2 regions of the Arthrobacter sp. NPDC058127 genome follow, and region 2 is predicted to be linked to the other one. Evidence: predicted binding sites of a transcription regulator. Region 2 holds the regulator's gene; the other holds the start of a gene.
The links. The regulator LexA, encoded in region 2, represses DNA repair genes until DNA is damaged. The targets are predictions, from matches to a motif close to TCGAACANNTGTTCGA.

Region 1: the regulator LexA is predicted to act here: its motif matches at 5,327-5,342, upstream of ACFVTG_RS01440 (DUF222 domain-containing protein).

Annotation. Positions count from the first base shown of each region.
Region 1 is NZ_JBHVTT010000001.1:294,074-308,993, reverse strand. Features, by position in the region: gene thrS (threonine--tRNA ligase) at 208-2,217, shown strand; gene ACFVTG_RS01450 (HIT family protein) at 2,247-2,855, shown strand; gene pgsA (phosphatidylinositol phosphate synthase) at 2,848-3,477, shown strand; gene ACFVTG_RS01440 (DUF222 domain-containing protein) at 3,561-5,288, opposite strand; gene pdxS (pyridoxal 5'-phosphate synthase lyase subunit PdxS) at 5,783-6,709, shown strand; gene ACFVTG_RS01430 (M3 family metallopeptidase) at 7,157-9,169, opposite strand; gene ACFVTG_RS01425 (type 1 glutamine amidotransferase) at 9,218-9,970, opposite strand; gene ACFVTG_RS01420 (MurT ligase domain-containing protein) at 9,967-11,262, opposite strand; gene pdxT (pyridoxal 5'-phosphate synthase glutaminase subunit PdxT) at 11,363-12,064, shown strand; gene ACFVTG_RS01410 (YebC/PmpR family DNA-binding transcriptional regulator) at 12,068-12,823, shown strand; gene ruvC (crossover junction endodeoxyribonuclease RuvC) at 12,868-13,446, shown strand; gene ruvA (Holliday junction branch migration protein RuvA) at 13,535-14,179, shown strand; gene ruvB (Holliday junction branch migration DNA helicase RuvB) at 14,172-14,920, shown strand, end outside.
Region 2 is NZ_JBHVTT010000022.1:26,642-41,561, forward strand. Features, by position in the region: gene miaB (tRNA (N6-isopentenyl adenosine(37)-C2)-methylthiotransferase MiaB) at 1-1,517, shown strand, start outside; gene miaA (tRNA (adenosine(37)-N6)-dimethylallyltransferase MiaA) at 1,524-2,468, shown strand; gene dapF (diaminopimelate epimerase) at 2,500-3,468, shown strand; gene ACFVTG_RS21435 (class I SAM-dependent methyltransferase) at 3,449-4,063, opposite strand; gene ACFVTG_RS21440 (hypothetical protein) at 4,075-4,203, opposite strand; gene hflX (GTPase HflX) at 4,442-6,004, shown strand; gene ACFVTG_RS21450 (ATP-dependent DNA helicase) at 5,997-8,054, shown strand; gene ACFVTG_RS21455 (pentapeptide repeat-containing protein) at 8,158-9,030, opposite strand; gene lexA (transcriptional repressor LexA) at 9,278-10,027, opposite strand; gene ACFVTG_RS21465 (LysM peptidoglycan-binding domain-containing protein) at 10,395-10,754, shown strand; gene ACFVTG_RS21470 (histidinol-phosphate transaminase) at 10,845-11,963, shown strand; gene hisB (imidazoleglycerol-phosphate dehydratase HisB) at 12,007-12,633, shown strand; gene hisH (imidazole glycerol phosphate synthase subunit HisH) at 12,630-13,385, shown strand; gene ACFVTG_RS21485 (hypothetical protein) at 13,387-13,545, shown strand; gene priA (bifunctional 1-(5-phosphoribosyl)-5-((5-phosphoribosylamino)methylideneamino)imidazole-4-carboxamide isomerase/phosphoribosylanthranilate isomerase PriA) at 13,625-14,371, shown strand; gene ACFVTG_RS21495 (SseB family protein) at 14,371-14,920, shown strand, end outside.

The sequences.
Region 1 (14,920 bases), on a different contig from region 2:
AGTCCCCAAGGCCCTCCCCGTTACGGGTTCCACGGGCCGCAATGAGGCATGCCAAAAATCCGTCCGCCACCAAGTCTTCCTGCTGAAAAACGGCTCGCCCGCGCCTGCTTTGGCTGCCCCAGCCCGAGCGGATACGATGGACGATGGCTGGCTGTGGTCCCCGTACGCCACAAGCTATGAAGCCTTATCAATGAATAGGAGACACCCGTGTCAGATGCCCAGCAGATCACCCTCATCGTCGATGGCGAAGAGACCAAGGTGACGGAAGGGACCACCGGCGCGGAACTCTTCTTTGAGCGCCGCGACGTCGTAGTGGCCCGTGTCGACGGCGAACTCAAGGACCTTGACCAGGTACTGCCCGAGGGAGCCCAGGTTGATGGCGTCACCATCGATTCGCCGGACGGCCTGAACGTCCTGCGCCACTCCACCGCACACGTCATGGCTCAGGCCGTGCAGCAGCTTCGTCCGGATGCCAAACTCGGAATCGGCCCCTACATCACAGACGGCTTCTACTTCGACTTCGACGTTGCCGAGCCCTTCACTCCTGAAGACCTGCGCCAGCTCGAGAAGATGATGCAGAAGATCATCAACCAGAACCAGAAGTTCGTGCGCCGCGTCGTCACCGAAGACGAAGCCCGCGAAGCCATGAAGGCCGAGCCCTACAAGCTCGAACTGCTGGGCAAGAAGAACGACGCCGCCGACGCCGGCGAGGGAGTCAACGTCGAGGTGGGCGCCGGAGACATCACCATCTACGACAACGTGGACCGAAAGAGCGGTGAGAGCGTCTGGTGCGATCTCTGCCGCGGCCCGCACCTGCCCAACACCAAACTGATCTCCAACGCCTTCGCCCTGACCCGCTCCTCGGCGGCATACTGGCTGGGCAACCAGAACAACCAGCAGCTGCAGCGTATCTACGGCACCGCCTGGCCCACCAAGGACGCACTCAAGGCGTACCAGGAGCGCATCGCCGAGGCTGAGCGCCGCGATCACCGCAAGCTCGGCGCCGAGCTGGACCTCTTTTCCTTCCCGGATGAGCTGGGCTCCGGCCTGCCGGTGTTCCACCCCAAGGGCGGGATCATCCGCAAGGCGATGGAGGACTATTCACGCCAGCGCCACGTGGACGCCGGATACGAATTCGTCTATACCCCCCACATCACCAAGGGACACCTCTACGAAGTGTCCGGCCACCTTGACTGGTACAGGGACGGCATGTTCCCGGCGATGCACATCGACGCGGAATTGAACGACGACGGCACCGTGCGCAAGCCCGGCCAGGACTACTACCTGAAGCCGATGAACTGCCCCATGCACAACCTCATCTTCCGTTCGCGCGGCCGCTCCTACCGGGAACTGCCCCTTCGGCTCTTCGAATTCGGCTCTGTTTACCGCTACGAGAAGTCCGGTGTTGTCCATGGTCTGACCCGCGTGCGCGGCATGACACAGGACGACGCCCACATCTACTGCACCCGCGAGCAGATGAAGGACGAGCTCACCACCACCCTGAACTTTGTCCTTGGCCTGCTCAAGGACTACGGACTAGACGACTTCTACCTTGAACTGTCCACCAAGAACGAAGACAAGTTCGTTGGCGAGGACGCCGCCTGGGAGGAAGCCACCCGTACCTTGGCCGAAGTAGCCGAGGCCTCCGGGCTGGAGTTGGTCCCGGATCCGGGTGGAGCCGCGTTCTACGGCCCCAAGATCTCCGTGCAGGCCAAGGACGCGCTGGGCCGCACCTGGCAGATGTCCACCATTCAGCTGGACTTCAACCTGCCTGAGCGGTTCGAGCTGGAGTTCCAGGCCGCCGACGGCACCCGCCAGCGTCCGGTCATGATCCACCGTGCCTTGTTCGGCTCGGTAGAGCGTTTCATGGGCGTCCTGACCGAACACTACGCGGGAGCATTCCCTGCCTGGCTTTCGCCCGTGCAGGTGGTTGGCATTCCGGTGGCGGAGGCGTTCAACGACTACATGTTCGACGTCGTCGGCCAACTCAAGGCCGCGGGCATCCGTGCCGAGGTGGACATTTCCTCCGACCGCTTCCCCAAGAAGATCCGCACCGCGAGCAAGGACAAAATTCCTTTCGTCCTCATTGCCGGCGGGGAGGACGCAGAGGCGGGTGCGGTGTCGTTCCGCTTCCGTGATGGCAGCCAGGACAACGGTGTGCCCGTTGCCGAGGCCGTCCGAAGGATTGTGGACGCCGTCAAGAACCGCGAGAGCTGACGAGTCGGACACCGCGGGGGGCAGAAACAGTGCAGGAGAACACGGGCGTGACAGCTGATTATCCGGGCGATGCCGAAGTGACCGACGACTTCGGTCTGGCAGGTGTTCCTGATGCCTTCCAGCGCCTGTGGACTCCGCACCGCCTCGCCTACATCAAGGGCGGGCAAAACCAGTTCAAGAACCAGGACGACTGCCCGTTCTGCGTGGCTCCGAGCCGCACGGACGAGGAAGCCCTCATCGTGCGCCGCGGCAAGACGTGCTACGTGGTGCTCAACCTATTCCCCTACAACCCCGGTCATTTGCTGGTGTGCCCCTACCGGCATGTTCCGGACTACACGGACATCACGGTGCAGGAAACGGCGGAAATGGCGGAGCTCACGCAGACCGCGATGCGGGTGCTGCGAAAGGTGGCCAACCCGAGCGGTTTCAACCTGGGCATGAACCAAGGTGTGGCCGGCGGGGCCGGAATCGCCGCGCACCTGCATCAGCACGTGGTTCCGCGCTGGGGTGGGGACGGAAACTTCTTCCCGATCATTGCCCAGACGAAGGCCATCACACAGACGCTTGACGAGGTCCGGCAGCAGGTGGCCGACGCTTGGCCGGAAGAGTCGGAGCTATCCGGGGAGCCGGATGCTTAATCGGCACGCCCGCGGGTTTTTCACCGGGTTGTTCTCGCCCCTTGCCCGATTCCTGCTCAAGGTGGGAGTCTCGCCCGATGCCGTTACCGTCGTCGGCACCGCGGGCGTAGTTCTCGGCGCACTGATTCTCTACCCGCTGGGCCAGCTCTGGTGGGGTTCGCTGCTGATCGCCGTTTTCGCACTGTCCGACGTCGTGGACGGCATCATGGCGAGGGAGCAGGGACGCAGCGGCCCGTGGGGAAACTTCCTCGACTCCACGCTGGACCGGCTGGCTGACGGCGCCATTTTCGCCGGCGTCGCAATCTGGTTCTTCACGGGCGGCGGGAACGGCACGATTGCCATGGCGGCACTCGCGTGCCTGGTACTCGGGATGGTGGTTTCGTACGCCCGCGCCAAGGCGGAATCACTGGGCTTCTACGCCAATGTGGGCATCGCCGAGCGCGCGGAGAGGCTCATTTCGGTGCTCCTCGTCACCGGCCTGACCGGACTCGGGTTGCCTCCCGTCGTCTTGCTGGTGACCCTTGTCATTCTCGCCGCCGCCACCGGCGTCACGGTCGTCCAAAGGATGGCGGCCGTCCGCGAACAGGCGATGGCAGACGTCGACGGCGGGACGCCAGCCTAAGCGGTGATTTGCCCGCGGCCGGCCCTGTTTTTGCGCGACGGCGATCAACCCCGTGTGCAGGCGCGTTTCGTGTCTGTGCAGGTTTATGTCCGGGTGGGTCTGAAGTAGTGGTTGCGTCGGGGTGTTTGGCGGGGGTCGAGGTGGGGTGGTGGTTTGAACCATGCCGTGCCGGTTTCCATGGTGATGGTCCAGTGTTCTTTGTGGATGACGTGGTGGTGGTGGCTGCATAGCAGGGTGCCGTTGTCGGTTCCGGTGGTGCCGCCGTTGGACCAGTAGGTGATGTGGTGGGCTTCGCACCAGGGTGCGGGGATGGTGCAGTCGGGGAAGGTGCAGCCTTGGTCGCGGGCGATGATGGCTTTGCGGATGTGGGGCGGGAAGATCCTGGTGCTGCGGCCGATGTCCAGGACGCGGCTGTCGCTGCCGAGCAGGACGGGGATGATGTCCGCGTCGCAGGCGATCTTGCGGATGACCGAGGGGTGGATCGGGCCCTGGAAGGTGGAGGCACCGGTGCCGGGGCGGGGGCTTGTGCCGGGGCGGAGGTTCGCGGTGGTGGGGGTTTCGCGGTCGATGCGCTCGAGCAGCTCTTGGTAGTCGATGGTCACCATGACCTGGGGCCGTAGTCCGCCGTTCGCCGGCAGCCCGCCGGTGGCCAGGGCGATGCTGCAGGCGCCGGTGAGTCCGTCGAGCAGCTTCTGTGCCCGGGAGCGGCGGTCCAGGGCGGGGTCGGCGGTGTGCTCCGGGTGTCCCGCGGGGCCGCCGGTGGTGCCGGCTGGATCCGGATCCTGTGCTCCGGCGGGGTGGGCTGCGTCGTCTGTGTGGTGCTGGAGGCGGGGGTTGGTGGCGGTGTTCATGGCGGTGGCGAGTGTTTCGAATTGTTCGGCGGTGGCGAAGATTTCCAGGTGGTGCAGGCCGCGGCGGGTTTTGCGGATGAATGCTCCTTGGCGGTGGCGGAGTTCTTCTTCGCCGGGTTCGGTTCCGTCCTGGTCGATGGCGTCGACCCAGCGCTTGGCCATGCGGTTCACGAAATCGGGGTCGCTCTGCACGGCGGTTCGGGTGAGTGAGTGCTCCATCTGCAGGGTGGTTTCCTGATCGGCGAGGTGTCGTACCTGGTCCAGGGCCGTGCTGATGATGGTGGCCGATCGGGACGGCACGGCTGCGGTGGAAAGGGCCACGGCGAGGACTTCGTGGCGTGCGGGTATGTCCTGTCCGGTGATCCCTGTCCGGGGGAGCACGCGGGAGGCCAGGGTGAGCCGGCGCCTGGCCTCGCCGATGCCGATCCGCAGCCTGGCGCGCAGGAATTCGGCCGCGTTCCGGTAACCGTCGTCCACCGCGCCTACTGAGGCTTCCGTGGGTTCGGTCCAGCCGGTCCTCCACCCCGGGGCCGCGGATGGCTGCCGTGCCGCCTGGGCTTCGCTGCGGGTCCGTTCCACGGCCTGGGCGGCGACGAGCTGCAAGAACTCCACCGTCCGTGAGATCTCTTCGACCTTGCCGGCGAAATCCGCGGCATCGGGGAAAGTGAACGAGCGGGTGTCGGAGGGAGCGGTTGCGCGCAGCGCATCCATCGCCGCCACCGCCAGGTCGAGGCCACCCGCGGGGGACGGTGCGGCGGCGGCCGGGTTTTGGAACTGGGAAGGGATCTGGAACTGGGAAGAGTTTTGGAGCTGGGAAGGAATTTGGAACTGGGAAGGGTTTTGATGCTGGGCGTGGCGGGCAGCGACGGGCTTCAGGCGGCGGGACAGGCGTCCCGGCGCCGCGATCCCGCCGTCGGGCAGGGCTGCCCGACGTGCCACGAGTTGACCGATGCCTTCCATGACTAAACCCTGTCACGGGGGTCTGACATTTAAGGCTCCCGCACAGCCCTTCGGCGTCGCGAAAAGCGAAACAAGGAAAACTGGTCCCAAAATCAGGTGCTGAGTTCCCAATGAATCCGGATCGCGTCAGCGATCGGGCCGGCGGTGACGGGTGCCTGGGGCTGTCGGGGGCATTCACTTGGAGTAAAAGGTAGGACGTGCATTCCCGCAAGCCAGCGACGGCTTACAAATTCGATCCGGCGACCAATCTGGCGCCGTCAATGGCCACCTGAAGTATCGCGACACGCGGACCCATATCACCCGGTTTGTGGCGCCTGCCGGTGTGGGCGGAACTAGGTGGCCCGGCTCCGGTAATCAAGTACGACGGGCACAGCGCAGGGGACTAGTATTGAAGTTACTTGGTCAATGTGACCTGGAAATCCGGTGTGCGCTGTGTGTGGCCTCTGTCCGCCTGCGCCCCGGCCAAGGTCTTCTATCTACCCATAGGGGTTTTTGTGTCTACACCTGATGTAAGCAACGAAGCCGGTTCGTCCGCAGCCAGCGTTACGGGCAGCAGCCGCGTCAAGCGCGGCATGGCCGAGATGCTCAAGGGCGGCGTCATCATGGACGTCGTCAACGTCGAGCAGGCCCGCATCGCCGAAGATGCCGGTGCCGTGGCCGTGATGGCGCTCGAGCGCGTTCCCGCCGACATCCGCGCCCAGGGCGGCGTGTCCCGCATGTCGGACCCGGACATGATCGACCAGATCATCGCCGCCGTGTCCATCCCCGTCATGGCCAAGGCGCGCATCGGCCACTTCGTCGAGGCACAGGTCCTGCAGTCCCTCGGTGTTGACTACATCGACGAGTCCGAGGTCCTGACCCCGGCCGACTACACCCACCACATCGACAAGTGGAACTTCACCGTTCCCTTCGTCTGCGGTGCCACCAACCTGGGCGAGGCGCTGCGCCGCATCAACGAGGGCGCGGCCATGATCCGCTCCAAGGGCGAGGCCGGCACCGGCGACGTCTCCAACGCCACCACCCACATGCGCCAGATCCGCGCCGAGATCCTCCGCCTCTCTACCCTGCCCGAGGACGAACTCTACGTCGCGGCCAAGGAACTGCAGGCCCCGTACGAGCTCGTCAAGGAAATCGCCGCCACCGGCAAGCTCCCCGTCGTCCTCTTCACCGCTGGCGGCATCGCCACCCCGGCCGACGCTGCCATGATGATGCAGCTCGGCGCGGACGGCGTGTTCGTCGGTTCGGGCATCTTCAAGTCCGGCAACCCGGCACAGCGTGCCGCCGCCGTCGTGAAGGCCACAACCTTCTTCGACGACCCCGACGTCATCGCCAAGGTCTCCCGCGGCCTGGGCGAAGCCATGGTGGGCATCAACGTCGAGGAAATCCCGGAGCCTCACCGCCTCGCCGAGCGCGGCTGGTAAGTCTTAGTTAAGCCGGCGCTCTGTTGGTGCGCCGGGCGGCGCTGATCCTCGGCGTGCTATTCCCCGCGTTTCGCTGCCGCGGCTTTGCGGCGGCGAGGGGCGGGGGCCCTTTTACGCACGCTGCCGGATCACACCGTCCGGCGCCTCGGCCGGATCACATCGTCCGGCGCCTTGCGCGACCGGTTGGCGGGCCGGCAGGCCCCGATCCTCGGCCTGCTATTCCCCGCGGCCCGCTGCCGCGGCTTTGCAACGGCATAGGGCGGGGGCCCTTTTACGCAGGCTGCCGGATCAGTGCCCGCCTCGCTCTCCCGCTAAGTACGACGCCGGTCGGTCACCTTCTTCGGTGACCGGCCGGCGTCGTCCGTTAACCCAACTGACTCGCAGTTGTTGTCGTTATGAGGCTCCATAACGACAACAACTGCTAGCTAGTTGGGTCGGCCAGCCCACCTATTCGAGGCCGCGGCGCTTGAGGAGGGGCTCCAGGGCGGCGTCGCGGCCGCGGAGCGTGCGGAACGATTCCAGTGGATCCCGGCTGTTGCCTCGGGAGAGCAGCTCCGAGCGGAATCGTTCGCCGTTCTTGCGCAGCAGTCCGCCGTTTTCCGTGAACCAGTCGACAGTTTCCGCGTCGAGCACTTCACTCCAGATGTAGGAGTAGTACCCCGCCGCGTAGAAGTCCCCGGCGAAGATGTGCTGGAAGTACCCTGTGCGGTACCGGGGCGGTATGAGGGAGTGCGCCACACCGGCCGAAGCCAATGCCTTGGCTTCGAAGTCCTGCGCGTCCTGAGGAACGCCGTCGACGTCCAGCACGTGCCAGGCCAGGTCCAACAGGGCCGCCCCGAGGTATTCCGTGGTGGCAAAACCTTCGCCCCAGAGCTTGGACGCGTTGAGGCGGTCAATGATGTCCTGGGGGAGCGGTTCGCCGGTGGCATAGTGCCGGGCGTAGTTGCCGATAATCTCGGGCCACATGATCCACATCTCGTTGACCTGTGACGGATACTCCACGAAGTCCCGGGGGACCGATGTTCCGGAAAACCGTGGATACGTGACGTTGGAGAAGAGTCCGTGCAAGGCATGGCCGAACTCGTGGAACGTGGTCCGGACCTCGTCCAGGGTAAGCAGGGTGGGTTCTCCGGCCGGCGGTTTGGAGATGTTCAGGTTGTTGATCACAACCGGCTTGGTACCTAGCAAAGCTGACTGCTCGACGAGCGAGTTCATCCAGGCGCCGCCGCGCTTGGAGTCCCGAGCGTAGTAGTCGCCAAGGAAGAGGCCAAGCTCGGAGCCGTCCTCGTTTCGCACCTCCCAGACCCGGACGTCGGGGTGGTACCCCTCAAGGTCTTCCCGCTCGTGGAAAGTAATACCGAAGAGGCTCGTGGCTGCGAAGAACACTCCGTCCACCAGTACCCGGTCCAATTCGAAATAGGGCCGTAGCAGCTGTTCGTCCACCTCGTACCGCTCCCGGCGGACCTTCGAGGAGTAATACGCCCAGTCCCAGGCTTCCAGCGGGTGGCCTGCGCTCTCCGCCAAGGCGCCCGCTTCGGCGTCGGCGTTGCGGATGGCTGCAGGAGCGAGCCGGTTGAGCATCGCCTGAACGGCCGCGAAATCGGGGGCGGTCTGGCGGTCCATGACGAGTTCGGCGTAGTTGCCGAACCCGAGGAGTGTCGCCTTCTCTGCCCTCAGACGCACCATCGCCTTCGCTAGCTCCATCACGTCCAGGCTGCCGCCGTCGCTGCCCCTCGCAAGGGATGCCTCATAGAGGCGACGGCGGAGCTCGCGGTCCTGCAGAGAAGCCAAAGCAGGCTGGTTGCTCGGCTGTATGAGGGTCAGGAGGTATTTCCCCCAGTGTCCAGCGGTGCGTGCTGCCTCGGCGGCACTGGCGATCTCGTCCGCCGGCAGGCCGGCAAGTTCCGTGGCGTCATCCACCACAAGGGCGGCGGCCTTCATGGCTTCCTTGACGCGTTGCCCGTACTCCGTTCCCAGACGGGACAGCTCCGCATTGAGGCTCTTGAGCGTTTCCTGGTCATCTGGATCAAGCTGGATGCCCGACTGGCGGAATTCGCGGAGGTACTCCTGCACCAGCCGGATGGATTCGTCATCGAGTCCTGAGGTGTCTACGGCCGCGAATCGCTCGTACAGTCCGCGGTTGAGATAGACCGCGTCCCGATGGCTCGCGAAGCGGGGAGACAGCTCGGTTTCGAGTTCGCGGATGGCCTCCGAGGCGTCGGCGGAAACCAATGTGAAGAAGGATGCCGATGCCCGCTCCAGCAGGCGTCCTGAGCGTTCCATCGCAACCGCCGTGTTTTCGAAGGAAGCGGGCTCGGGATTGTCCACGATGGATTGGATCTCGGCCAGGTGCTCAGCGAGCCCCGCGTCTACGGCTTCGGCGTAGTGGCTGTCGTGGATTGTTGCGAAGGGCGGCAATCCGTAGGGAAGGGTACTCGGCTCCAAGAGAGGGTTCGTCATGAAGCAACCCTTTCATGCAGGGCCCCCGCCCACAACGGTTTTCCCGTGTTAGCGCGGCCGCCGTGCCGCGTGTTCGCGCGCGAGGCGGGCAAAGTCGTCGTCGGGCGTTCCGGGGACGAAAGTACCGTACTTGCGTTCGACGGCGGTCCGGATCAGGAAATCGGCGATGGCAGGATTCTTGGGCAGCAGGGAACCGTGGAGGTAGCTGGCAACAACATTCCGGTGCCTGGCCCCCTCATGGTTGTCTTTGCTGTTGTTGCCGGCACCTTTGGACACGGTGCCGAGGGGCTCGACGCCGGGGCCCAGGGAGGTCTGTCCGCTGTGGTTTTCGTAGCCCATGATTTCGCCGAACTCGGGCGAGGTGAGGGTGACGTTTCCGATGAGGCGTTCGTCGGTACCGACGGTCTCGACGTCAAGGATGCCGATACCGGGGATAACAGGGCCGCTCTTCGTCTTGAAGAACTTGCCGAAAAGCTGGTAGAGCCCGCAGATAACCAGCATGGGCGTTCCGTCCTCGGCCATCCCGCGGAGCTGCTCGCCGCGTGCCTGGAGATCGTCCTGGATGACGACCTGGCCACTGTCCTGTCCGCCACCGCCCACAATGAGATCGACATCTTCGGGGAAGTCGTCGCCCACGTTGTATTCAAGGAGTTCGGGCGTATATCCGTGCCAGAGCAAGCGCTGCCTCAAGACGAGTGCGTTTCCCCAGTCCCCGTAGATGTTCATGTCGCGGGGGTACAGCTGCAGGACCCGGATGTTGCCCTTGCTGGCGTGGAGGGTGGTGTCTTCGGCCGGGGTCATGAGACCACCTCTACTGTGGTGATTTTGGAGAGTTCACGCCGGATGGCCAACATCGCGGTGTAAGTGCAGAACACGCGTTTCGGCTTGCCCGCCGACCCCCGGATGAATTCAGCCAAGGCCGCAGGGATGTCCGTGTTCACGGAGCCGAAGCGGACCTCGTCGTACTGGAGGCGCAGGGCCATGTCGTACGCACGGACACCGCTGAGGACCTCGACGCCGTCCTCGCGCAGGGATTCGAATTCAACGTCCCAGAGCCACGACATGTCACGGCCATCGGCATAGTTGTCGTTGATGGCGATCATGGACGCGTAGCCCTTCGCCGGGAATGACTTCAGGCCCAGGCGGAAACCGCTCGGGTTCTTTACCAGCACCAACTCAAGGGGCTGGCCATCCACCGTCAGGCTCTCGCCGCGGCCAAATGCCGGAGCCACCTCGGAGAGCGCCTTGACCAGCTTGGCGGCATCGCCGGGCCGTCCGCTTGCCCCGGTGATGCTCCTGGCCAGCACCAGCGCGGCGGCGGCGTTGAAGATGTTGTAGACGCCGCGGAGTTTCATGTGCGTGGACACACGGGTTCCGTCGAACTCGAAGTCGGCGTCGTCCGTACCAACCCGGCGGAGTACGACGTCGGCTGTTTCGACGGCGGGAACGTCACCGCGAACGCTGGTTTCCGAAGCCGCGGCCCGCATGTCGTCGTCGTTCGGGAAGGTGCTGCGGAGCGATTCGTCCAATCCGAAGTAGAGCACCTCGGGGCCGCTCACGGCTCCGGCAATACGGGCGACCCGGGGATCCTCGCGGTTCAAGACCACGGTCCCGGTGGTGCGCTCAGCAATGCGCTGGAGGAGCAGCGCGGTGGTGTCGATTTCGCCGAAACGGTCCAGTTGGTCGCGCAGGACGTTGAGGAGAAGGCAATAGCGCGGCGGGACCTTGTTCACGAAATGCACGGCATGCGCCTCGTCGAGTTCCAATACCGCGACGTCGGCATCCAGCCTGCCGCGCCAGTCCACCTCACCCAGAAGGGCAGCTGCCACGCCTCGGGTGAAGTTGCTGCCCGTGCGGTTGGTGAAGACCTTAAGGCCTTGGCTTTCGAGGAGCTCCACCACCATTTTGGTGGTGGTCGTCTTGCCGTTGGTTCCGCTCACCACAGCCACGCCGTGGGGGAGCGAGGACAGGGTCCTCTGCATGAAGCCGGGGTCGATCTTCTCGACCACGAGGCCAGGCAAAGCCGAACCCCCGCCGCGAAGCCGGGACACAGCACGGACCAGCTTGCCGAGCGGAACGGTGAACGAAAACATGCTCTGTAATATATCCCAGTTGGTGCATAAACCACGTGCCGCAAGGCTGCCATGGGGTTGCAGGGCGAGCCCGGCGGTGGAGGCGCATTATGATGGTCGAATGACCAATCCCCCTTCCGAGGCGTCATCAAGCGTGGGCTCGGGCCTGCGCATCGGCGTCCTCGCCCTACAAGGCGATTTTCGTGAGCACATCCACGCCGTCGAAGCGGCCGGTGCCACCGGCGTCGGCATCCGGCGTCCGGCGGAACTCGACGACATTGACGGCCTCATCATTCCGGGCGGCGAGTCCACCACCATCGACAAGCTGGCGCGCATCTTCGAACTCGCCGATCCCATCCGCAAGCAGATCGCGTCCGGGCTGCCGGTCTATGGATCCTGCGCCGGCATGATCCTGCTCGCGGACGATATCGCCGACCCCGCCACGGACCTGGCCGGGAATCCGCAACAGACTTTCGGTGGATTGGACATCACGGTGCGCCGCAACGCCTTCGGCCGGCAGCGCGAGTCGTTCGAAACCGACCTTGACTTCAAAGGCCTCGAGTTCAGTGCAGGCGAGTCCGGCGTCGACCCAGTCCACGCCGTCTTCATCCGCGGACCGTGGGTGGAACGGGTCGGTCCCGGCGTCGAGATCCTTGCCCAGGTAGAACCGGGAAAGGCGACCCACACGGACACTTTGCATGGGTTGGCTAGAATTGTTGCAGTGCGCTCAGGTCGGTTGCTGGCCACCTCCTTCCACCCGGAAGTGACTGGGGAGAAGCGCGTGCATGAACTGTTTATTCGAATGATCAGAGGGGAAGTTTAAAGCATGTCAGGCCACTCCAAATGGGCGACGACCAAGCACAAGAAGGCCATCCTCGATAGCCGCCGGGCCAAGTCGTTCGCCAAACTGATCAAGAACATCGAAGTCGCGGCCCGCATGGGCGGCCCGGACCTTGCGGGCAACCCCAGCCTGGAACTGGCTGTCACCAAGGCCAAGAAGACGTCGGTCCCCGCTGACAACATCGACCGCGCCATCAAGCGCGGAGCCGGCCTGACCGGCGAAGTCGTCGATTACACGGAGATCATGTATGAAGCTCGCGGTCCGCAGGGTTCCGCCCTTCTGATCGAGTGCCTCACGGACAACAAGAACCGTGCCGCCTCCGAGGTCCGCCTCGCCATCTCCCGCAACGGCGGCACCATTGCCGACCCCGGCTCCGTGAGCTACCTCTTCACCCGCAAGGGCGTCGTCAACCTGCCCAAGAACGGGCTCAGCGAAGACGACATCCTGATGGCTGTGCTCGACGCCGGCGCCGAGGAAGTCAAGGACAACGGCGACACCTGGGAAATCCACTCGGAGCCCACCGATCTCCCCGCAATCCGCGAAGCCCTCAAGGAAGCCGGCATCGAATACGAGACGGACGAAGCTGAATTCGTCCCGTCCATGCAGGTGCCGCTGGACCTCGACGGCGCCAAGAAGTTCATGAAGCTCGTCGACGCCCTCGAGGATCTCGACGACGTCCAGAACGTGTACACCAACGCGGACATGAGCGAGGAAGTCCAGGCTGCGCTCGAAGCCGAGTAGTGCCTTTTGCGACATAGCCTGACAACAAACAGGGAGGCCCGGACTTGACTCTTCGCGTATTGGGAGTCGATCCGGGCCTCACCCGTTGCGGCATCGGAGTAGTCGACGTCGAACGGAACCGCCGCGCCACCATGGTGGCCGTCTGCGTCGTGGGAACCTCCCCGGAGCAATCATTGGACCAGCGCCTGCTGGTCATCGCCAAGGCCATCGATGAATGGCTGGACCTGTACAAACCCGACGTGCTTGCGGTCGAACGGGTTTTCTCCCAGTTGAACGTCAGCACGGTCATGGGCGTCGCCCAGGCGTCCGGCGTGGTCATCGCGGCCGCTGCGCGGCGCGGCATCCCGGTGGCGCTCCACACGCCGTCGGAGGTCAAAGCTGCCGTCACCGGAAGCGGCACCTCCAACAAGGAAGCCGTGACGAAACTCATCACCAAAATCCTTCGTCTTGACGCCCCGCCCCGCCCGGCCGACGCCGCGGACGCGTTGGCCCTCGCTGTCACCCACGCGTGGCGGGCCGGCAGCGGTGCCGCAGTTGCTACCACCGGGCCAGGTAGCAGCGCATTGACGCCCGCCCAGCGGGCGTGGGCTGAAGCCGAGGCGAAAGCGCGCCGCGCCCGGTAATTGTCGGCGGCCCTTGCTAGGGTATTCGTAGATATGTTCGGATAGCCCGCGGCGCAGCCGCACGGGGCAGTACTTCAGGAGCCGGGTCTTGATCAGTTTTCTCCGCGGAACCGTGGCACACGTCAGTCTCTCCACGGCCGTCATCGATCTCAACGGTGCCGGAATGAGTGTTTACGCCACGCCCCAAACGCTCAGCCACCTGCATGTCGGCGAGGAAGCGAAGCTGTTCACTTCGTTGATCGTCCGGGAGGACTCACTGACGCTCTTTGGTTTCTCGAACGATGACGAACGGGAAGTCTTCGATGTCCTGCTCAGTGTGAGCGGGGTGGGGCCGCGGCTGGCCCTCGCGGTCCTGGCCGTCCATGAGCCCGAAGCGATCCGGGTGGCCGCGCATTCAGGTGACGCCAAGTCATTCACCAAGGTCCCCGGTATCGGGCCGAAGGTGGCAGGCAGGATCGTCCTGGAGCTTGCGGGGAAACTCGTACCTCACGGCACCGCGCCCGGGGCAGCCCCCGCCGTCGCGGCCGAGTCCGTGTGGAAGCCGCAGGTGGTCGCGGCCATGACGAGCCTAGGCTGGTCGGAGAAGGACGCCGCCGGCAGCATCGACAAAGCAATGGCCGATTCCCCGGAACTTGCCGACGCCGGCAACGTCGCCCAGATCCTGCGCGCAACCCTGCGCTGGCTTGGGCAGGACGGGGCCCGCGCCGGAAACCGGGTAGGCAGCCGTGGCTGAACAGTCCCTCGTTACCGGGGGAGAGGAACCCGAAGAGCGCGTCATCGAGGCCGCGCTGCGCCCGAAGAACCTGCACGACTTCGTAGGCCAGCACCGCGTCCGCAAGCAACTCTCGCTCGTGCTGGAAGCCTCCAGGATGCGTGGTCGGAGCGCGGACCACGTCCTGCTTTCGGGCCCTCCAGGGCTGGGCAAGACCACGCTCTCCATGATCATCGCGGCCGAGATGAACGCTCCCTTGCGTATCAGCAGCGGCCCGGCCATCCAGCACGCCGGAGACCTCGCGGCCATTCTCTCCTCGCTTTCTGAAGGCGAAGTGCTCTTCCTTGATGAAATCCACCGGATGTCCCGGCCCGCAGAGGAAATGCTGTACATGGCCATGGAAGATTTCCGGGTGGACATCGTGGTAGGCAAGGGTGCGGGCGCAACTGCCATTCCGCTTGAGTTGCCGCCCTTCACCCTCGTCGGGGCAACCACGAGAGCCGGACTGCTGCCCGGACCGCTGCGTGACCGCTTTGGTTTTACCGGGCACCTGGAGTTCTATTCCGTAGCGGAGCTCGAACTGGTTCTGCGCCGCTCGGCCGGACTGCTTGATCTCAAGGTCAACTCGGCCGGGTTCAGCGAGATCGCGGGCCGTTCCCGCGGAACTCCGCGTATCGCCAACCGGCTTCTGCGCCGTGTCCGGGACTGGGCTTTGGTCCACGGCATCGAACAGATCGATGCCCGTGCCGCCTCCGCCGCGCT
Region 2 (14,920 bases):
TCGATCCGGCACCCGAGTTCGGGGCGAAGCGCACCTACCAGGTCCGCACCTTCGGTTGCCAGATGAATGTCCATGACTCCGAGCGCATGGCAGGACTCCTGGAGGATGCAGGATATGTGCCCTTCGACGGCGGTGTCGCCGACGTCGTGGTCTTCAACACTTGCGCCGTCCGTGAGAACGCCGACAACAAGCTTTACGGCAACCTCGGGGAACTCAAGCAGGTCAAGGCCGCCCATCCGGGCATGCAGATAGCCGTGGGCGGGTGCCTGGCGCAGAAGGACCGCGAAACCATCGTGCGCAAGGCCCCGTGGGTGGATGCCGTGTTCGGGACCCACAATGTGGGTGCGCTGCCGGCGTTGCTGGACAGGGCCCGCCACAACAACGAGGCGCAGCTTGAAATCCTGGAGTCGCTGGACGTCTTCCCGTCTACTTTGCCCACCAAGCGTGACTCCGTGTACTCGGGCTGGGTCTCCATCTCCGTCGGGTGCAACAACACCTGCACCTTCTGCATTGTGCCGTCGCTCCGCGGCAAGGAGAAGGACCGCCGTCCCGGCGAGATCCTTGCCGAAATCCAAGCGTTGGTGGACGACGGCGCAGTCGAGGTCACCCTGCTCGGCCAGAACGTGAATTCCTACGGCGTCGAATTCGGGGACCGTATGGCCTTCTCCAAGCTGCTGCGCGCCTGCGGTGACATTGACGGCCTCGAGCGGGTCCGCTTCACGAGCCCGCACCCGGCTGCCTTCACCGACGACGTCATCGACGCGATGGCCGAGACCGCCAATGTCATGCCGCAGTTGCACATGCCTCTCCAGTCCGGCTCGGACAAGGTCCTCAAGGAAATGCGCCGCTCCTACCGCTCTACCAAGTTCCTGGGGATCCTGGACAAGGTCCGTGACAAGATTCCCCACGCCGCGATTACCACCGATATCATCGTGGGCTTCCCCGGCGAGACGGAAGAGGACTTCCAAGCCACGCTCGACGTCGTCGAGAAGTCACGCTTCGCCTCAGCCTTCACCTTCCAGTACTCCAAGCGCCCGGGCACCCCGGCCGCGGACCTTCCGGACCAGCTGCCAAAGGCCGTTGTCCAGGAACGCTACGAGCGGCTGACCGCCCTCCAGGACCGCATCGCGGCCGAGGAGAACGCGAAACAGCTCGGACGCCGCGTTGAACTCCTTGTCACGGCGCAGTCCGGCCGCAAGGCCGAGGAAACGCATCGCTTGTCCGGTCGCTCCCAGGACCAGCGGCTGGTCCACTTCTCAGTGCCCGAAGGCGCTGAGACCCCACGCCCCGGAGACTTCGTCACCGTGACGATCACCGAGGCAGCTGCCTTCCACCTCGTTTCAGATCCGGCGACGACGGCGGACTACAGCCTGAGGCGCTCCCGTGCCGGCGACGCGTGGGACCGCTCGCAGGCCGATTCCTGCGGCGCTCCGGCACCGAGTGCCGCGGGGGCCGGGTCCGGCGGCCTGAAGGCCGTCTCCCTCGGCATGCCGTCGCTCCCCGTGCGACGCGGCTAGCCCGACATGGCTGCAGCACCACCGGCCGGATCAGCTGATCCGAAGCCACCCGTGATCGCCGTCGTCGGGCCCACAGGGTCCGGCAAGTCCGATCTCGGCGTCGCCCTCGCCCTTGCGCTCGACGGCGAGGTCATCAACGCCGATGCCATGCAGTTCTACCGGGGCATGGACATCGGCACGGCCAAGATCAGCGTCGCCGAACGCAGGGGAGTACCCCACCACCTCCTCGACACGATGGATGTCACCGAGGAAGCCAGCGTCTCCGCTTTCCAGGCCGACTGCCGGGCCGCCATCCGTGATATCCATAGCCGCGGGAAGCGTGCCATCCTGGTGGGCGGCTCCGGCCTCTACGTTCGGGCAGCGTTGGATGTCCTGGAGTTTCCTGGCACGGACTCCGACGTACGGCGGCGGCTGGAGGAGGAGCACGAAACATCCGGTCTTCCAGCCCTCCAGGAACGACTCCAACATGTCGACCCCGTTTCGGCGGCCAGGCTCGGCGACGCCCGCCGCGTCATCCGCGCGCTGGAGGTTTTCGAGCTCACCGGCCGCCCGTTCAGCTCCTTCATGCCGCAGCGCGAGTACTTCCAGCCGGCCGTGCAGATAGGGCTCGACGTCGACCGTGGAGTACTCCGCGAGCGTTTGGCCGAGCGCGTTCTGGGGATGGTGGACGCGGGACTTCTTGAAGAGGTCGCCCGATTGGACGCCGCCGGACTGCGACAAGGCAAGACGGCATCGCGGGCTCTCGGATACGCCCAGTTCCTTAGGGTCCTCGATGGCGAATCCGACACGGCTACCGCGGCCGAAGAAACCATCGTGGCCACCCGGCAATTCGCCCGGCGCCAGCTCACCTGGTTCCGGGCCGACCCTCGAATCCACTGGCTTGACTGGCAGGATCCGGATTTGGTGGCCAAAGCAGTAGAAATCTGCGCGAGCCCGGCGTCGGTGATTTAGGCGCAACCCTTAGTACAGGTAGCCTTGAGCCATGGATGAAACCCTTGCATTTTCCGCCCCGCAGCCTACCGCTGCCGGCGGTTCCGTGCCCGCCTCCGGTCTTCACGGATTGGCCTTTTCCAAGGGGCATGGAACGGGCAACGACTTCGTCCTCATTGCGGACCCCGAAGACGCGCACCAGATCTCTCCGGAGCAGGTGGCAGCCCTCTGTGACCGCCACCTGGGCGTCGGCGGGGACGGGCTCATCCGAGCCGTCCCTTCACGGTTCCTGCCCGAAGGCGTCCAGCTGCTCGAAGCAGATTCCGATGCCGAGTGGTTCATGGACTACCGGAACGGCGACGGCTCGCTGTCCGAAATGTGCGGCAACGGTGTCCGCGTCTTCGTCCAATTCCTCATCGAGCAGGGTCTTGTCACGCTAAACGCCGGTGAATCCCTGACCATCGGGACGCGCGGCGGTATTAAGAAGATCGTCCGGACCTCTGAGGGATATGCGGTGGACATGGGTCCGTGGGAGTTCATTTTCCCCAAGGATGCCACCAGTAAAGCAATGGACTCCCTCGTCAGCGCCGACGGACTGGAAGTCGCCCGCCCAGCCCTTTCTGTCAGCATGGGCAATCCGCACACTGTGGTGGCATTGGCCGAGCTTTCAGAGCTCAAATCCACGCAGCTCTTCAAGGCGCCCGTCGTCGATCCCAAGCCAGCCAATGGCACCAACGTCGAATTCGTGGTTCCCGCGGAGCCCCTCGTCCACGAAGGCGTCGGAAACATCACGATGCGCGTCCACGAACGCGGCGTCGGTGAGACCCAATCGTGCGGCACCGGCGCCTGCGCGGCCGCCGTCGCGATCCGCCACTGGGCCGGCGAAGGCGCACCCGACACGTGGCGCGTCAAGGTGCCGGGCGGCGTCGTCGGCGTGCGGTTCTTCCCTGGAGAAAGCGGCCGCGAACACGTTGAGCTCAGCGGGCCCGCCGTGATTGTCGCTAGCGGGACGCTTTCCTGATCCGCAGGATGCGGAACGATTTCGACGTGCTCTCCCGGGACACCGAGAAGGAACCGTCGAGGGTCTCGGCCAGCCAGCGCTGAAGCGAGTCCGCTCCGAGGTTTTTCTGCACCACGAGCCACGCGTTTCCGCCCGGGGCAAGCCGTGGCAGCCACGTGAGCAGCAGCTCGTGGAGTCCATCCTTGCCGATGCGGATGGGCGGGTTGGACCAGATGGTGTCGAACGTCACGGCCGGGTCGACGTCGTCGGGCAGGCTCGCGGTGACATTCCCGAGCTCCAGCAGGGCCGCGTTCTCGTTCGTCAAGGTGACGCAGCGCTCGTTGACATCCACGGCGTGGACGCGTGCGTGCGGAGCCATGAGCCCCATGGTCAACGCAATGGGACCCCAGCCGCAGCCGATGTCCAGCAGGTTTCCCTGCGGCGCCGGCGGTGGAACCTCGGAGAGAAGGATTGCGGTTCCCTTGTCGATCCCGTCGGGGCTGAAGATGCCGCCCGAGGTCTGGAGCCGGCGGGTCGCGCCGGCCAGTTCCACCGTGAGGGGCTTGCGGGTGAACGGCCCCGCGGGCTGTGCGCTGAAATAGTGAGCAGACTCCATAGCTTGCCAGATTAGTGGCCAGCAGCGGGCAAGGGAAACCGCGGGTCGGCAAGGCTGAACTTGACGGGGTCTGATAGTCTGATGCGCATGTTCTTGATCTTTGAGTAGCTGGCACCGCCCGCGACGTAGGCCTGCCTCATGTGCAGCGCCATTCCGCCTTGGCATGTCCGTTCCAGTCGTTGCTCCCTGACGTCTGGACACTCAGCAGATCGTCCCCTCCCCATCCCGGGATCTGTGCACGCAATCCGCGCAGCCCGTCCCGGATGGAGACCCCAGACAGTCAGCAGAGCCTTGCCAGGCATCAGCCCTGCGCGAATTCCGCGCCACAAGAGACGAATCGGCACTATTCTGGAAGTGCCGAACCCCCTAGAGGAGACCATGACCACGCAGAAGAACACCGGACCCGATTCCGACGCCCAGGACATGAGTCCTGAAGAAATCCAGGCTGTCATCGACCGGATTCTCTCCAAGGACGCACCTGCCATAGTTCAGGACCGCGACGAACCGAGGGGCGTGTTTGGCAAGGCCCAGGCGATCTCCCGCCTGGACGAAGAACACAGCATCTACGACGGCGATCAAGAGGATCTGGCCGAGCGCCGGGCCTTGCGCCGTACTGCGGGCCTGTCCACGGAACTTGCAGATGTCACCGAGGTCGAATACCGGCAGTTGCGCCTTGAGCGCGTGGTGCTGGCAGGCCTCTGGACCGAAGGCACCCTGGCCGACGCCGAGAATTCCCTGCGGGAACTTGCCGCCCTGGCCGAAACGGCCGGCTCTGAAGTCCTGGATGGCATTGTCCAGCGCCGCATGAAGCCGGACCCCGGCACGTTCCTTGGCTCGGGCAAAGCCATGGAGCTCAAGGACATCGTGATGTCCACCGGCGCGGACACCGTGGTGGTCGACGCCGAACTGGCGCCGTCCCAGCGGCGCGGCCTTGAGGACATCGTCAAGGTCAAGGTGGTGGACCGCACCACGTTGATCCTCGACATCTTTGCGCAGCACGCCAAGAGCCGGGAGGGCAAGGCCCAGGTTGAGCTGGCACAGCTCGAATACCTGTTGCCGCGCCTGCGTGGCTGGGGCGATTCCATGTCCCGCCAGGCCGGTGGCCAGGTGGGTGGTGCCGGTGCCGGCATGGGTTCCCGTGGTCCTGGTGAAACCAAGATCGAACTGGACCGCCGTCGAATCCGCACCCGCATGGCCAAGCTACGGCGCGAAATCGCCGCGATGAAGCCATCGCGCGAGACCAAGCGGGCCAACCGCCGTCGTAATGCCGTTCCTTCGGTTGCCATCGCCGGTTACACGAATGCCGGAAAGTCGTCGCTGCTCAACCGCCTGACGGATGCCGGTGTCCTCGTGGAGAACGCGTTGTTCGCCACCTTGGATCCCACGGTGCGCAAGGCCCAGACCCCTGACGGGATCGGCTACACGCTCTCGGACACCGTCGGCTTCGTGCGTTCGCTGCCCACCCAGCTCGTGGAGGCTTTCCGCTCCACGCTGGAAGAGGTGGCCGACGCCGATCTGATCCTCCACGTGGTGGACGTTTCGCATCCCGATCCGGAAGGCCAGATCGCGGCCGTCCGCACGGTGTTCAGCGAAGTGGATGCCCGGAAGATCCCGGAAATCATTGTCCTGAACAAGGCGGACGCCGCGGATCCGTTTGTCATTGAGCGGCTCAAGCAGAAAGAGCCCCGCCACGTCGTCGTGTCCACGCGCACAGGGCAGGGCATTGCCGAACTCCTTGGAGCCATCAGCGAGGCTATTCCGCGTCCCGGTGTGCGCCTTGAGGTTCTGATTCCGTACAACCGGGGCGAGCTCATCAACAAACTGCACAACACCGACGCCGAAATCCTCAGCCTTGAGCATGAGGAGGAAGGCACCCGCGTGGTGGCCATGGTCCACGAGAACCTGGCAGCCGAGTTGGAGTCGTTCGTCAGCAATGGTTGATCCAGAGGCGGGGGAGCGCGGCGAAACCGTGGGGGAACGGACCGCCCTCGAACTCCTGGACAAAGCCGTTGCCGGTATGGGCGGGCAAAACCGCACGGGCCAACACCAGATGGCACGGCAGGTGGCGCGGGCGATCGAGACCGGCGAACACCTCCTGGTTCAGGCGGGCACGGGCACGGGCAAGTCCCTCGCGTACTTGATTCCGCTGATTGCGCACGCGATGGAGAGCAACAAGCCCACCCTCGTGTCCACGGCCACCCTCGCCCTGCAGACGCAGATCGTGGGCCGGGACTTGCCCAGGCTCCTGGAAACCATCAATCCGGAGCTGGAGCGCCCGGTCAGCATCGCCCTGGTCAAGGGCCGGGCCAACTATGTGTGCCGGCACAAGCTGGAGGGCGGTTTCCCCAGCGAGGAGCCTGCCGAGGGGCAGTTGTTCTCCCTCGGCGAGGACACCAGCGTTCCGCACCTCGCCGCAGCCATCGGCGGGCCTGCCTCGCAGCTCGGCAAGGAAGTCCTGCGGCTGCGCGAGTGGGCCGGGAAGACCACGACGGGGGACCGGGACGAACTCATGCCGGGCGTGACGGACCGGGCCTGGCGCCAGGTATCCGTCACGTCAATGGAGTGCCTCGGGGCCCAGAAGTGTCCGATGGCGGAGGAGTGCTTCAGCGAGCTCGCGCGCCACCGTGCCGCGGAGTCCGACGTCGTGGTCACCAACCACGCGATGCTTGCCGTCAGCGCCTTCGAAGGCCTGGCCGTGCTGCCCGAATACGACGTTGTCGTGGTGGACGAGGCCCACGAACTCCAGGACCGCGTGACGGGTGCCGTGTCCGGACAGCTGTCCGTGGCGATGATCCACGCCGCAGCCTCGAGCGCCCGCAAACACACGGCCATCACCGTGGACGCGCTGAACGCGGCCGCTGACCGCTTGGAACTCGTAATCATCGGTGCGCCGTCCGGCCTCCTGCCCAACGGGCTCAACGATGAACAACTTGATTGCGTGGACCAGCTCCGGGAAGCCTGCCGTGCGGCGCTTTCCGATTCGAAGGGGGATTCCTCCAACGCGGTCGACGGCGGACGCCAGCTCGCGCGCTCACGGTTGATGCTGATCCTCGAGCTGTGCGAACGGCTGCTCTCCGCACGGGAAAACAGGGAAGTCGTGTGGCTCTCCCGGAACAGTACCTTCGATCCGCAGCAGGGCTACACCGCGCCCGACGAGGACTCGCCCGCGCTCATCAACATCGCGCCGCTCAGCGTTGCCGGACGCCTCCGGGAAGGGCTCTTCGCGGGCCACACCGTGGTCTTGACCTCTGCCACTTTGGCTATCGGCTCCGCATTCGAGGCCACCGCCGGGGGGCTGGGCCTGACTGGCCAGGGCGCCCCCAGCTGGACGGGCGTGGATGTAGGCTCGCCCTTCGACTACCCGAAGCAGGGCATGCTGTACGTCGCCAAGCACTTGCCCAAGCCGGGGCGCGGCACTTCGCCCGAAGCGCTTGACGAACTTGAAGAGCTCATCAGGGCCTCGCACGGCGGGGCTTTGTGCCTCTTCTCGTCCCGACGTGCAGCCGAGGACGCCGCGGAAGCGATGCGGTCGCGCCTGGACGTGGACATCCTGTGCCAAGGCGAATCGACCATGGCCGCGTTGGTCAGGCAGTTTGCCGAGGAGGAAGACACGTGCCTGTTCGGCACGATGTCCCTCTGGCAAGGCGTTGACGTTCCAGGCGGCTCATGCCGGCTGGTAGTGATTGACCGGATCCCGTTCCCTCGTCCGGACGATCCCCTGATGACGGCACGGTCCCGCGCGGTGGCGCAGGCCGGAGGCAATGGTTTCATGGCCGTGTCTGCCACGCACGCGGCTATCCGGCTGGCACAAGGGGCGGGCCGCCTCATCCGCTCAACGGGGGACAAGGGCGTGGTGGCAGTACTGGATTCACGGCTTTCGACCGAGCGCTACGGCAACTTCCTCCGGGCAGCGTTGCCGCCCTTCTGGCCCACCACGGACCGTTCAGTAGTGCGCGGTGCGCTCGAACGGCTTTACGCCGAGTCGGCTTGAAGAGACCGCATCAGCAAGCAGCGGCCTCAGGCCCGCGAATCCGGCGCTTGTTTCCGACCCCGGAGCCGGTTGGCCCGGAGTTGGAAACAAGCCCCAGTGGTGGTCATCCGTCGTGCCAGTGCGAGGGCACTTCCAGATCCGAGGGCAGCAGAGTTGCGCGACTGCCTCTGGCGGCGTTGAGCTGCGGCTGGGTTAGATACATTGCCTTGGACAGATCAGTGCGTTCAAGCCATGCATCCCTGAGGTCTGCGCCGAGCAGATCGGCCCCCGATAAGTCACTGTCCCGCAGATCCGCGGCAATCAGGTAGGCCCCTCTGAGGTTTGCCCCGCATAACCGGCGGGACCTGAGATTTTTGCCCATCAGATCAGCTCCCGGCTTCAGCGCGGAATCAAGATGATCGTCTCCGGTGGCGAAGTAGGAGGCCCGTACTTCTTCGCTGACTTCCATGAGCGTTGACCTCACCTGGGAGTGAAGTTCTTGAATGTCCAGTGAAAGCAGGTCCGGCAGCTCGCCGCCGACTGCCTGTTCGATCGTGTTCCGGAGCTGTATCGCACGATGTGAGGAGTCGGGATCGAAAGTTCGTGCCTGTGCGTCAGCCAGGTACCAAAGCATCTCATGTAGCCGTCTGGCGGCTTTGAATGCCGAAAACATCTCGTCTTTTATATCAGGGTACGCAAGCCAGCTCTTTCCGGCGAAGAACCCTTGCGATACGTTCTGGCCGGCCCCGAAGCAGTCAAAGACCGTGCAGCCACGAAAGCCTCTTGGGCGCAGGCTGTCGTGGATTGTGCAGGAGAAGTCAGCTGCAAGGTTTTGGCACGGAGAGCCTGCGGGTTTGTCGAGTGCGAAATCTGCAGAGCGGGAGAACCCGAACGCTGTGCAGCAGAGGGCAAAGCAGTTTCCGCAGTCAGGGCGCAGGGATTGCCGGTCGAGGGAAGGTGATGAGGGTTCGGTATGGTTCGCTGACGTTGTTTGCATGTGATCTTCCAGGAGTGAGTTCGGTGTGGGCCGGTGAGCAGGGGAAGTCCATATGGAGTTCCCCTCGCGGGCGCACGGAATCACTGCTCGCTAAGGAGCGGCCTGGAATCGCTGAGAGGCCTGTGGGTCACAGAGAAAGATGAAGTATCACTGGCAGCAGAATACCTGACTACCACCACCGGCGGAGAGGCGGCAGGCCACGGGCCCAGTGCCGTCAAAGCTACCGCGCCGTCAAAGCTATCGCGGACTAAAGCGAGCGCAGGACCGAGACGACTTTGCCCATGATGGTGGCATGGTCGCCCAGGATAGGCTCGTACTGCGTGTTCTGGGGGAGCAGCCACGTGTGGCCGTCGCGCTGCCGGAAGGTCTTGACGGTGGCTTCGTCGTCCAGGAGTGCGGCCACGATGTCGCCGTTGAGTGCGTCGTTCTGCCGCCGTACCACCACCCAGTCTCCATCGCAGATAGCGGCGTCGATCATGGAATCTCCGGCGACCTTCAGCATGAAGAGCTCGCCATGTCCTACCAACTGCCGGGGCAGCGGCAGGACGTCTTCAACGGTCTGGTCCGCCAGGATGGGTCCACCGGCGGCAATGCGCCCTACAAGGGGAACCATGGCCGTGTCACTGGCACTCGCGAGCTCGGTGACGGCCAGGCCGCCGGCGCTACGGAGTTTCGCCGGCGCTTCAACGCCGGGGATGACGGAGCCGCCGTCAAGGGTCAACGGCATGAGGACTTCCATTGCGCGAGGGCGCTTGGGATCGCGGCGAAGATAGCCGAGCTTCTCGAGCTGTGACAACTGGTGCGTGACGCTGGACAAGCTGGCCAAGCCAACGGTGTCCCCGATCTCGCGCATCGACGGCGGATAACCGTGATCGTTCACTGAACGTTGGATGGTCTCCAGGATTTTCTTCTGGCGGACGGTCAGGCTCTTGGGGGCCTTTTGCGGCTGCTGGCTCCGCGCCGAGGCCGACCCGCTGCCAGTGGCTTTCGCTGCCATGTTCGCCAACGCCCTTCCGTTCCACCCGTGCGGCCCTGAGGCGCTTGCCGGGACTAGCGGCCTGAAATGTCAGACCCTCCTGTTGCACTGATTCAGTGCTCGTTCCTTCACTCAAACGTAGGGCAGGCGCAGGCGTTTATCAAACATTTGTTCTAGCGAGTCTCGACATCGTTCGTTGATAAGTGCTAAAAATGTCGTAGCAAAGTTCGAATATGTGTTCTATAAAAGTGATGCAGGCTCCGGTTGTTCGTTCGAATCGTTCGAAGACAACAACGAACAACCGTCCTGCAAGCACTGACTGAAGGCAAGAATTGGCAGCCGCAACCAGGGATTCCGGGACGCGGCATTGTTCAGAAGGGCTCAGCTCATGTCCGCAATCACCATCACCCACACGCCCGGCCGCAATGCGGCACGTGGCCGGCTCCGCCTGACCCGCCGGGGCCGCATGGTCTTCTTCGGCTTCCCGGCAATGCTCCTGGTTGCAGCCCTGCTGAGCCTGGCGGGATTCCTGAATTCGCCGGCCAAGGCTGCTGATTCCACCGCGGAGCTGCAGCCCACCTCCAGTACGAGCGTCACGGTACAAGTGGGCCAGTCTTTGTGGGGGATTGCGGGAATTGCCGCACCGTCCCGGGATCCGCGCGACGTTGTGGCCGAGATTATCCAGCTGAACAACCTCCAGGACGGCCACATCGTGCCAGGCCAGCAACTGTTCATTCCTGCCACTTAGCAGCAACGTTGACCGGGTTGCATGTGCCTGGAACGGTCCCCGGGCCGTCACAGTTTCAGGGCATCCGCCGCTGCACCTTAAACTGTCATGGTGAGTGAGCAGCTTGAACGACTTGACCGACTTCCCCTCCGGACCAACCTCCGCGGCCTGAGCCCGTATGGCGCGCCGCAGCTTGATGTTCCGATTTTGCTCAACGTCAACGAAAACACTCATGGCGTACCAGCTGATGTCCAGGCGGCCATCACCGAAGCTGTCGCGGCGGCCGCCGTCGGACTGAACCGCTATCCGGATCGCGAGTTCACCGAACTGCGCGAGGCCCTCGCGGAATACCTCGGCCACGACCTTGCGGCCGAGAACATCTGGGCAGCCAACGGCTCCAATGAAGTGTTGCAGCAGATCCTCCAGGCTTTCGGTGGCCCCGGCCGGACCGCGCTCGGTTTCCCGCCCACGTACTCCATGTACCCCCTGCTGGCCAGCGGAACCGACACCGCGTACATCGCGGGAGTCCGCGCTGAAGACTATGGACTCGATGCAACCTCGGCCGCCGCGCAGGTCCGCGAGCTCAAGCCGAATGTCGTGTTCCTCTGCTCTCCGAACAACCCCACCGGCACCGGACTCGGCCTCGACGTTGTCGAAGCCGTATACGAAGCCGGCGAGGCGAGCCAGACAATGGTGATCGTGGACGAGGCCTACCACGAGTTCGCCCACGACAACACGCCAAGCGCATTGACGCTCCTCCCCGGCCGGGAGCGCCTTATTGTCTCCCGCACCATGAGCAAGGCGTTCGCCCTTGCCGGTGCACGCATCGGCTACATGGCAGCTGCCCCCGAGGTCGCCGATGCGATCCGCTTGGTCCGCCTTCCGTACCACCTCTCCGCCATCACGCAGGCAACCGCGCTGGCGGCCCTCCGGCACCGCGAAGCCCTCATGGCCGACGTCGAAGACATCAAGGTCCAACGAGATCGCATTGTCAGCGAGTTGACCCGGATGGGCTTCAAGCCGGCCGCCTCGGATTCGAACTATGTGTTCTTCGGCGGAATCGACAACCCCCACGCCCTGTGGCAAGGCCTGCTGGAGCGCGGAGTCCTGATCCGCGACGTCGGCATACCAGGCCACCTCCGGGTCACGGCCGGCACGGAGCCGGAGACCACGGCCTTCCTTGAGGCGCTTGGAGCCTTGCTGGACGGCCAGGGCTCCACACCGGCCTAGACTTGGACAAGCCCCACCACTCCTTCCTCCTAAGGACATATCAATGAGCGAAAACGGCGCCAGCACGGCGGCCGCCCGGACAGCACGCATGGAACGCACCACAAGCGAGTCCTCCGTCCTGGTTGAAATCAACCTCGACGGCACGGGAGTCTCGGATATCAGCACCTCGGTGCCGTTCTATGACCACATGCTGACGGCGCTCTGCAAGCATTCGCTCATCGACATGACCGTCAAGGCGACGGGGGACACCCACATCGACGCCCACCACACCGTGGAGGACGTGGCCATCACCTTCGGCGAGGTCTTGCGCACCGCCCTGGGTAACAAGGCGGGCATCCGTCGCTTCGGCGAGGCCACAGTTCCGTTGGATGAAGCGTTGGCCCACGCCGTCGTCGACGTCTCCGGACGCCCCTATCTGGTTCACGGCGGTGAGCCCGCCGGCCAGGAATACCACCTGATCGGTGGACACTTCACCGGTTCGCTGACCCGTCACGTCTTTGAGGCCATCACCCTGCACGCCGGCATCTGCCTCCACATGAATGTCCTGGCTGGCCGGGATCCGCACCACATCGTGGAGGCACAGTTCAAGGCATTCGCCCGTGCACTGCGTTCCGCCGTTGAGTCGGATCCCCGCGTCGAAGGCATTCCGTCCACCAAGGGTGCCTTGTGAGTACGCACATCCTCAAGGATGGGGCTGTGGTGGATCCGAACGCTGCCGGCCGCATCGTCTCGCCTGAGGGAAAGCCGACCGTGACCGTCCTTGACTATGGCTCGGGCAATGTCCGCTCGGCGGTCCGGGCGCTTGAGCGTGCCGGCGCGGCAGTCACATTGAGCGCCAAGCCAGAAGATGTCCTGAACGCCGACGGGCTCCTGGTGCCCGGCGTCGGCGCCTTCGAAACAGTGATGCGCGAACTCAAGGCAGTCGACGCCATCCGGATGATCGGCCGCCGTGTTGCCGGGGGCAGGCCCGTCCTGGGTATCTGTGTCGGGCTCCAGGTGCTGTTCGAGGCCGGAGTGGAGCACGGAACCGAGGCCGAAGGGATGGGCGAGTGGCCGGGCAAGGTGGAGCTCCTCCCCGCGCCCGTTGTCCCGCACATGGGCTGGAACACCGTGGACGTGCCGGAAGGCTCAAAGCTGTTCGCTGGCGTCGAGCACGAACGCTTCTATTTCGTGCACTCGTACGGCGTGCAGAAGTGGGAATTCGACGTCGTCCAGCCCCGCATGGCTCCGCCGAAGGTGACCTGGTCCGAACACGGCGCCCCCTTCATTGCCGCCGTGGAAAACGGACCGTTGTGCGCCACGCAATTCCACCCCGAGAAGTCGGGCGACGCCGGAGCGCGGCTCCTGCGAAACTGGGTTGAGGGCTTGCGACCGCAGGCAAAACCCCAGCCGCAGGCGAGCGAAGCCGGAGGCGCTGCCTAGTATGTGGTCCGTTATCCTCATGGGCACCGCCGGGCTGCTGGTTGGCGGAGGAATCTCCTTCCACCAGCAGAAGCGTCCCGCCTGGGTCTCCATTTCGTTCTACGTACTCGCTGGCTTGGCATTGCTGGCCGCCTACCTCTTGACCCTGCCTGCCAAATGACTGCGCCTGCCAAATAACTGCGCCTGCCAAATAACTTGCCGGGCAATTGACGCCCGTCCCCACAACACCGAGGACTTCAATGACCACCGCCTCCGAACTGCCTGTTCTGGAACTCCTGCCCGCCGTCGACATCGTGGACGGCCAGGCCGTCCGTCTCCTTCAGGGAGAAGCCGGCTCCGAGACCAGCTACGGCACCCCGCTCGAAGCAGCACTTAACTGGCAGAACGCCGGAGCCGAGTGGGTGCACATGGTGGACCTGGACGCAGCGTTCGGCCGCGGCAACAACGCCGACCTCATCAGCGAGGTCGTCTCGCAGCTGAACGTCAAGGTGGAGCTGTCCGGCGGATTGCGCGACGACGAATCCCTCGAGCGCGCGCTTGAGCTCGGCGTCGCCCGCGTGAACCTCGGTACCGCCGCGTTGGAGAACCCGGAATGGACCCGCCGGGCCATCGACCGCTTCGGTGACAAGATCGCCGTCGGGCTCGACGTCCGCGGCACAACGCTCGCGGGCCGGGGCTGGACCAAGGAGGGCGGGGATCTCTGGGAGGTCCTGGCCCGCCTTGAGGACGCCGGCTGCGCCCGCTACGTGGTCACCGACGTCACGAAGGACGGAACCCTGCAGGGACCCAACGTCGAGCTGTTGCGCCAGATGGTCGAAAAGACCGGCAAGCCTGTCGTTGCATCGGGCGGCATCTCCAGCCTCGAAGATTTGCGCGTCCTGCGGGAACTCGTACCGCTCGGGGTCGAAGGAGCGATCGTCGGCAAGGCGCTGTACGCCGGTGCTTTCACGCTCCCGGAAGCCCTGGACGTCGCCGGCCGCCGCTGATGTCGCAGGATCCACAGTCCCCGGCTGCCCACAAGGCTTCGACTCCGGCCCCACGGCAGTTGCCTGGGCACATCGCGGCAGCCCTGGCAGGTGCGGGGGGCGCAGGCGATTCTGCCGGCCAGCCCTGGGCCGGCCGCGACCTGAGCAGCGACGCCGCCAAGATCCATAATTTCGAGGACGACGACGGAACGGCCGACGCCGGGTACCTCGCCGCCGTCGCGGCCCTGCTCGCCGGTACCGGCACCGAGGCGGGCGTGGTGGCTTCCTTGGCAACGGCGAGGGTGTTTGTCCCGGTGGTGGCCCAGCTCGCTGAGGAAGCCGAGGGCGTGGACGGACTCCATGCGGACAAGCAGGCCGACATGGCGCTCGTGACCCTGAAGGCGCCGGACGGCCGCACGGCCATGCCTGTGTTCACGTCGGCTGCCGCCCTTGAAGCCTGGCATCCGCAGGCCCGTCCCGTCGCTGTTTATGCGGCCCGGGCGGCGCTGTCTGCAGTCTCGGAGGGAGCCCAGCTGCTTGTCCTGGATCCCGGTTCGGAGGTCACCTTCG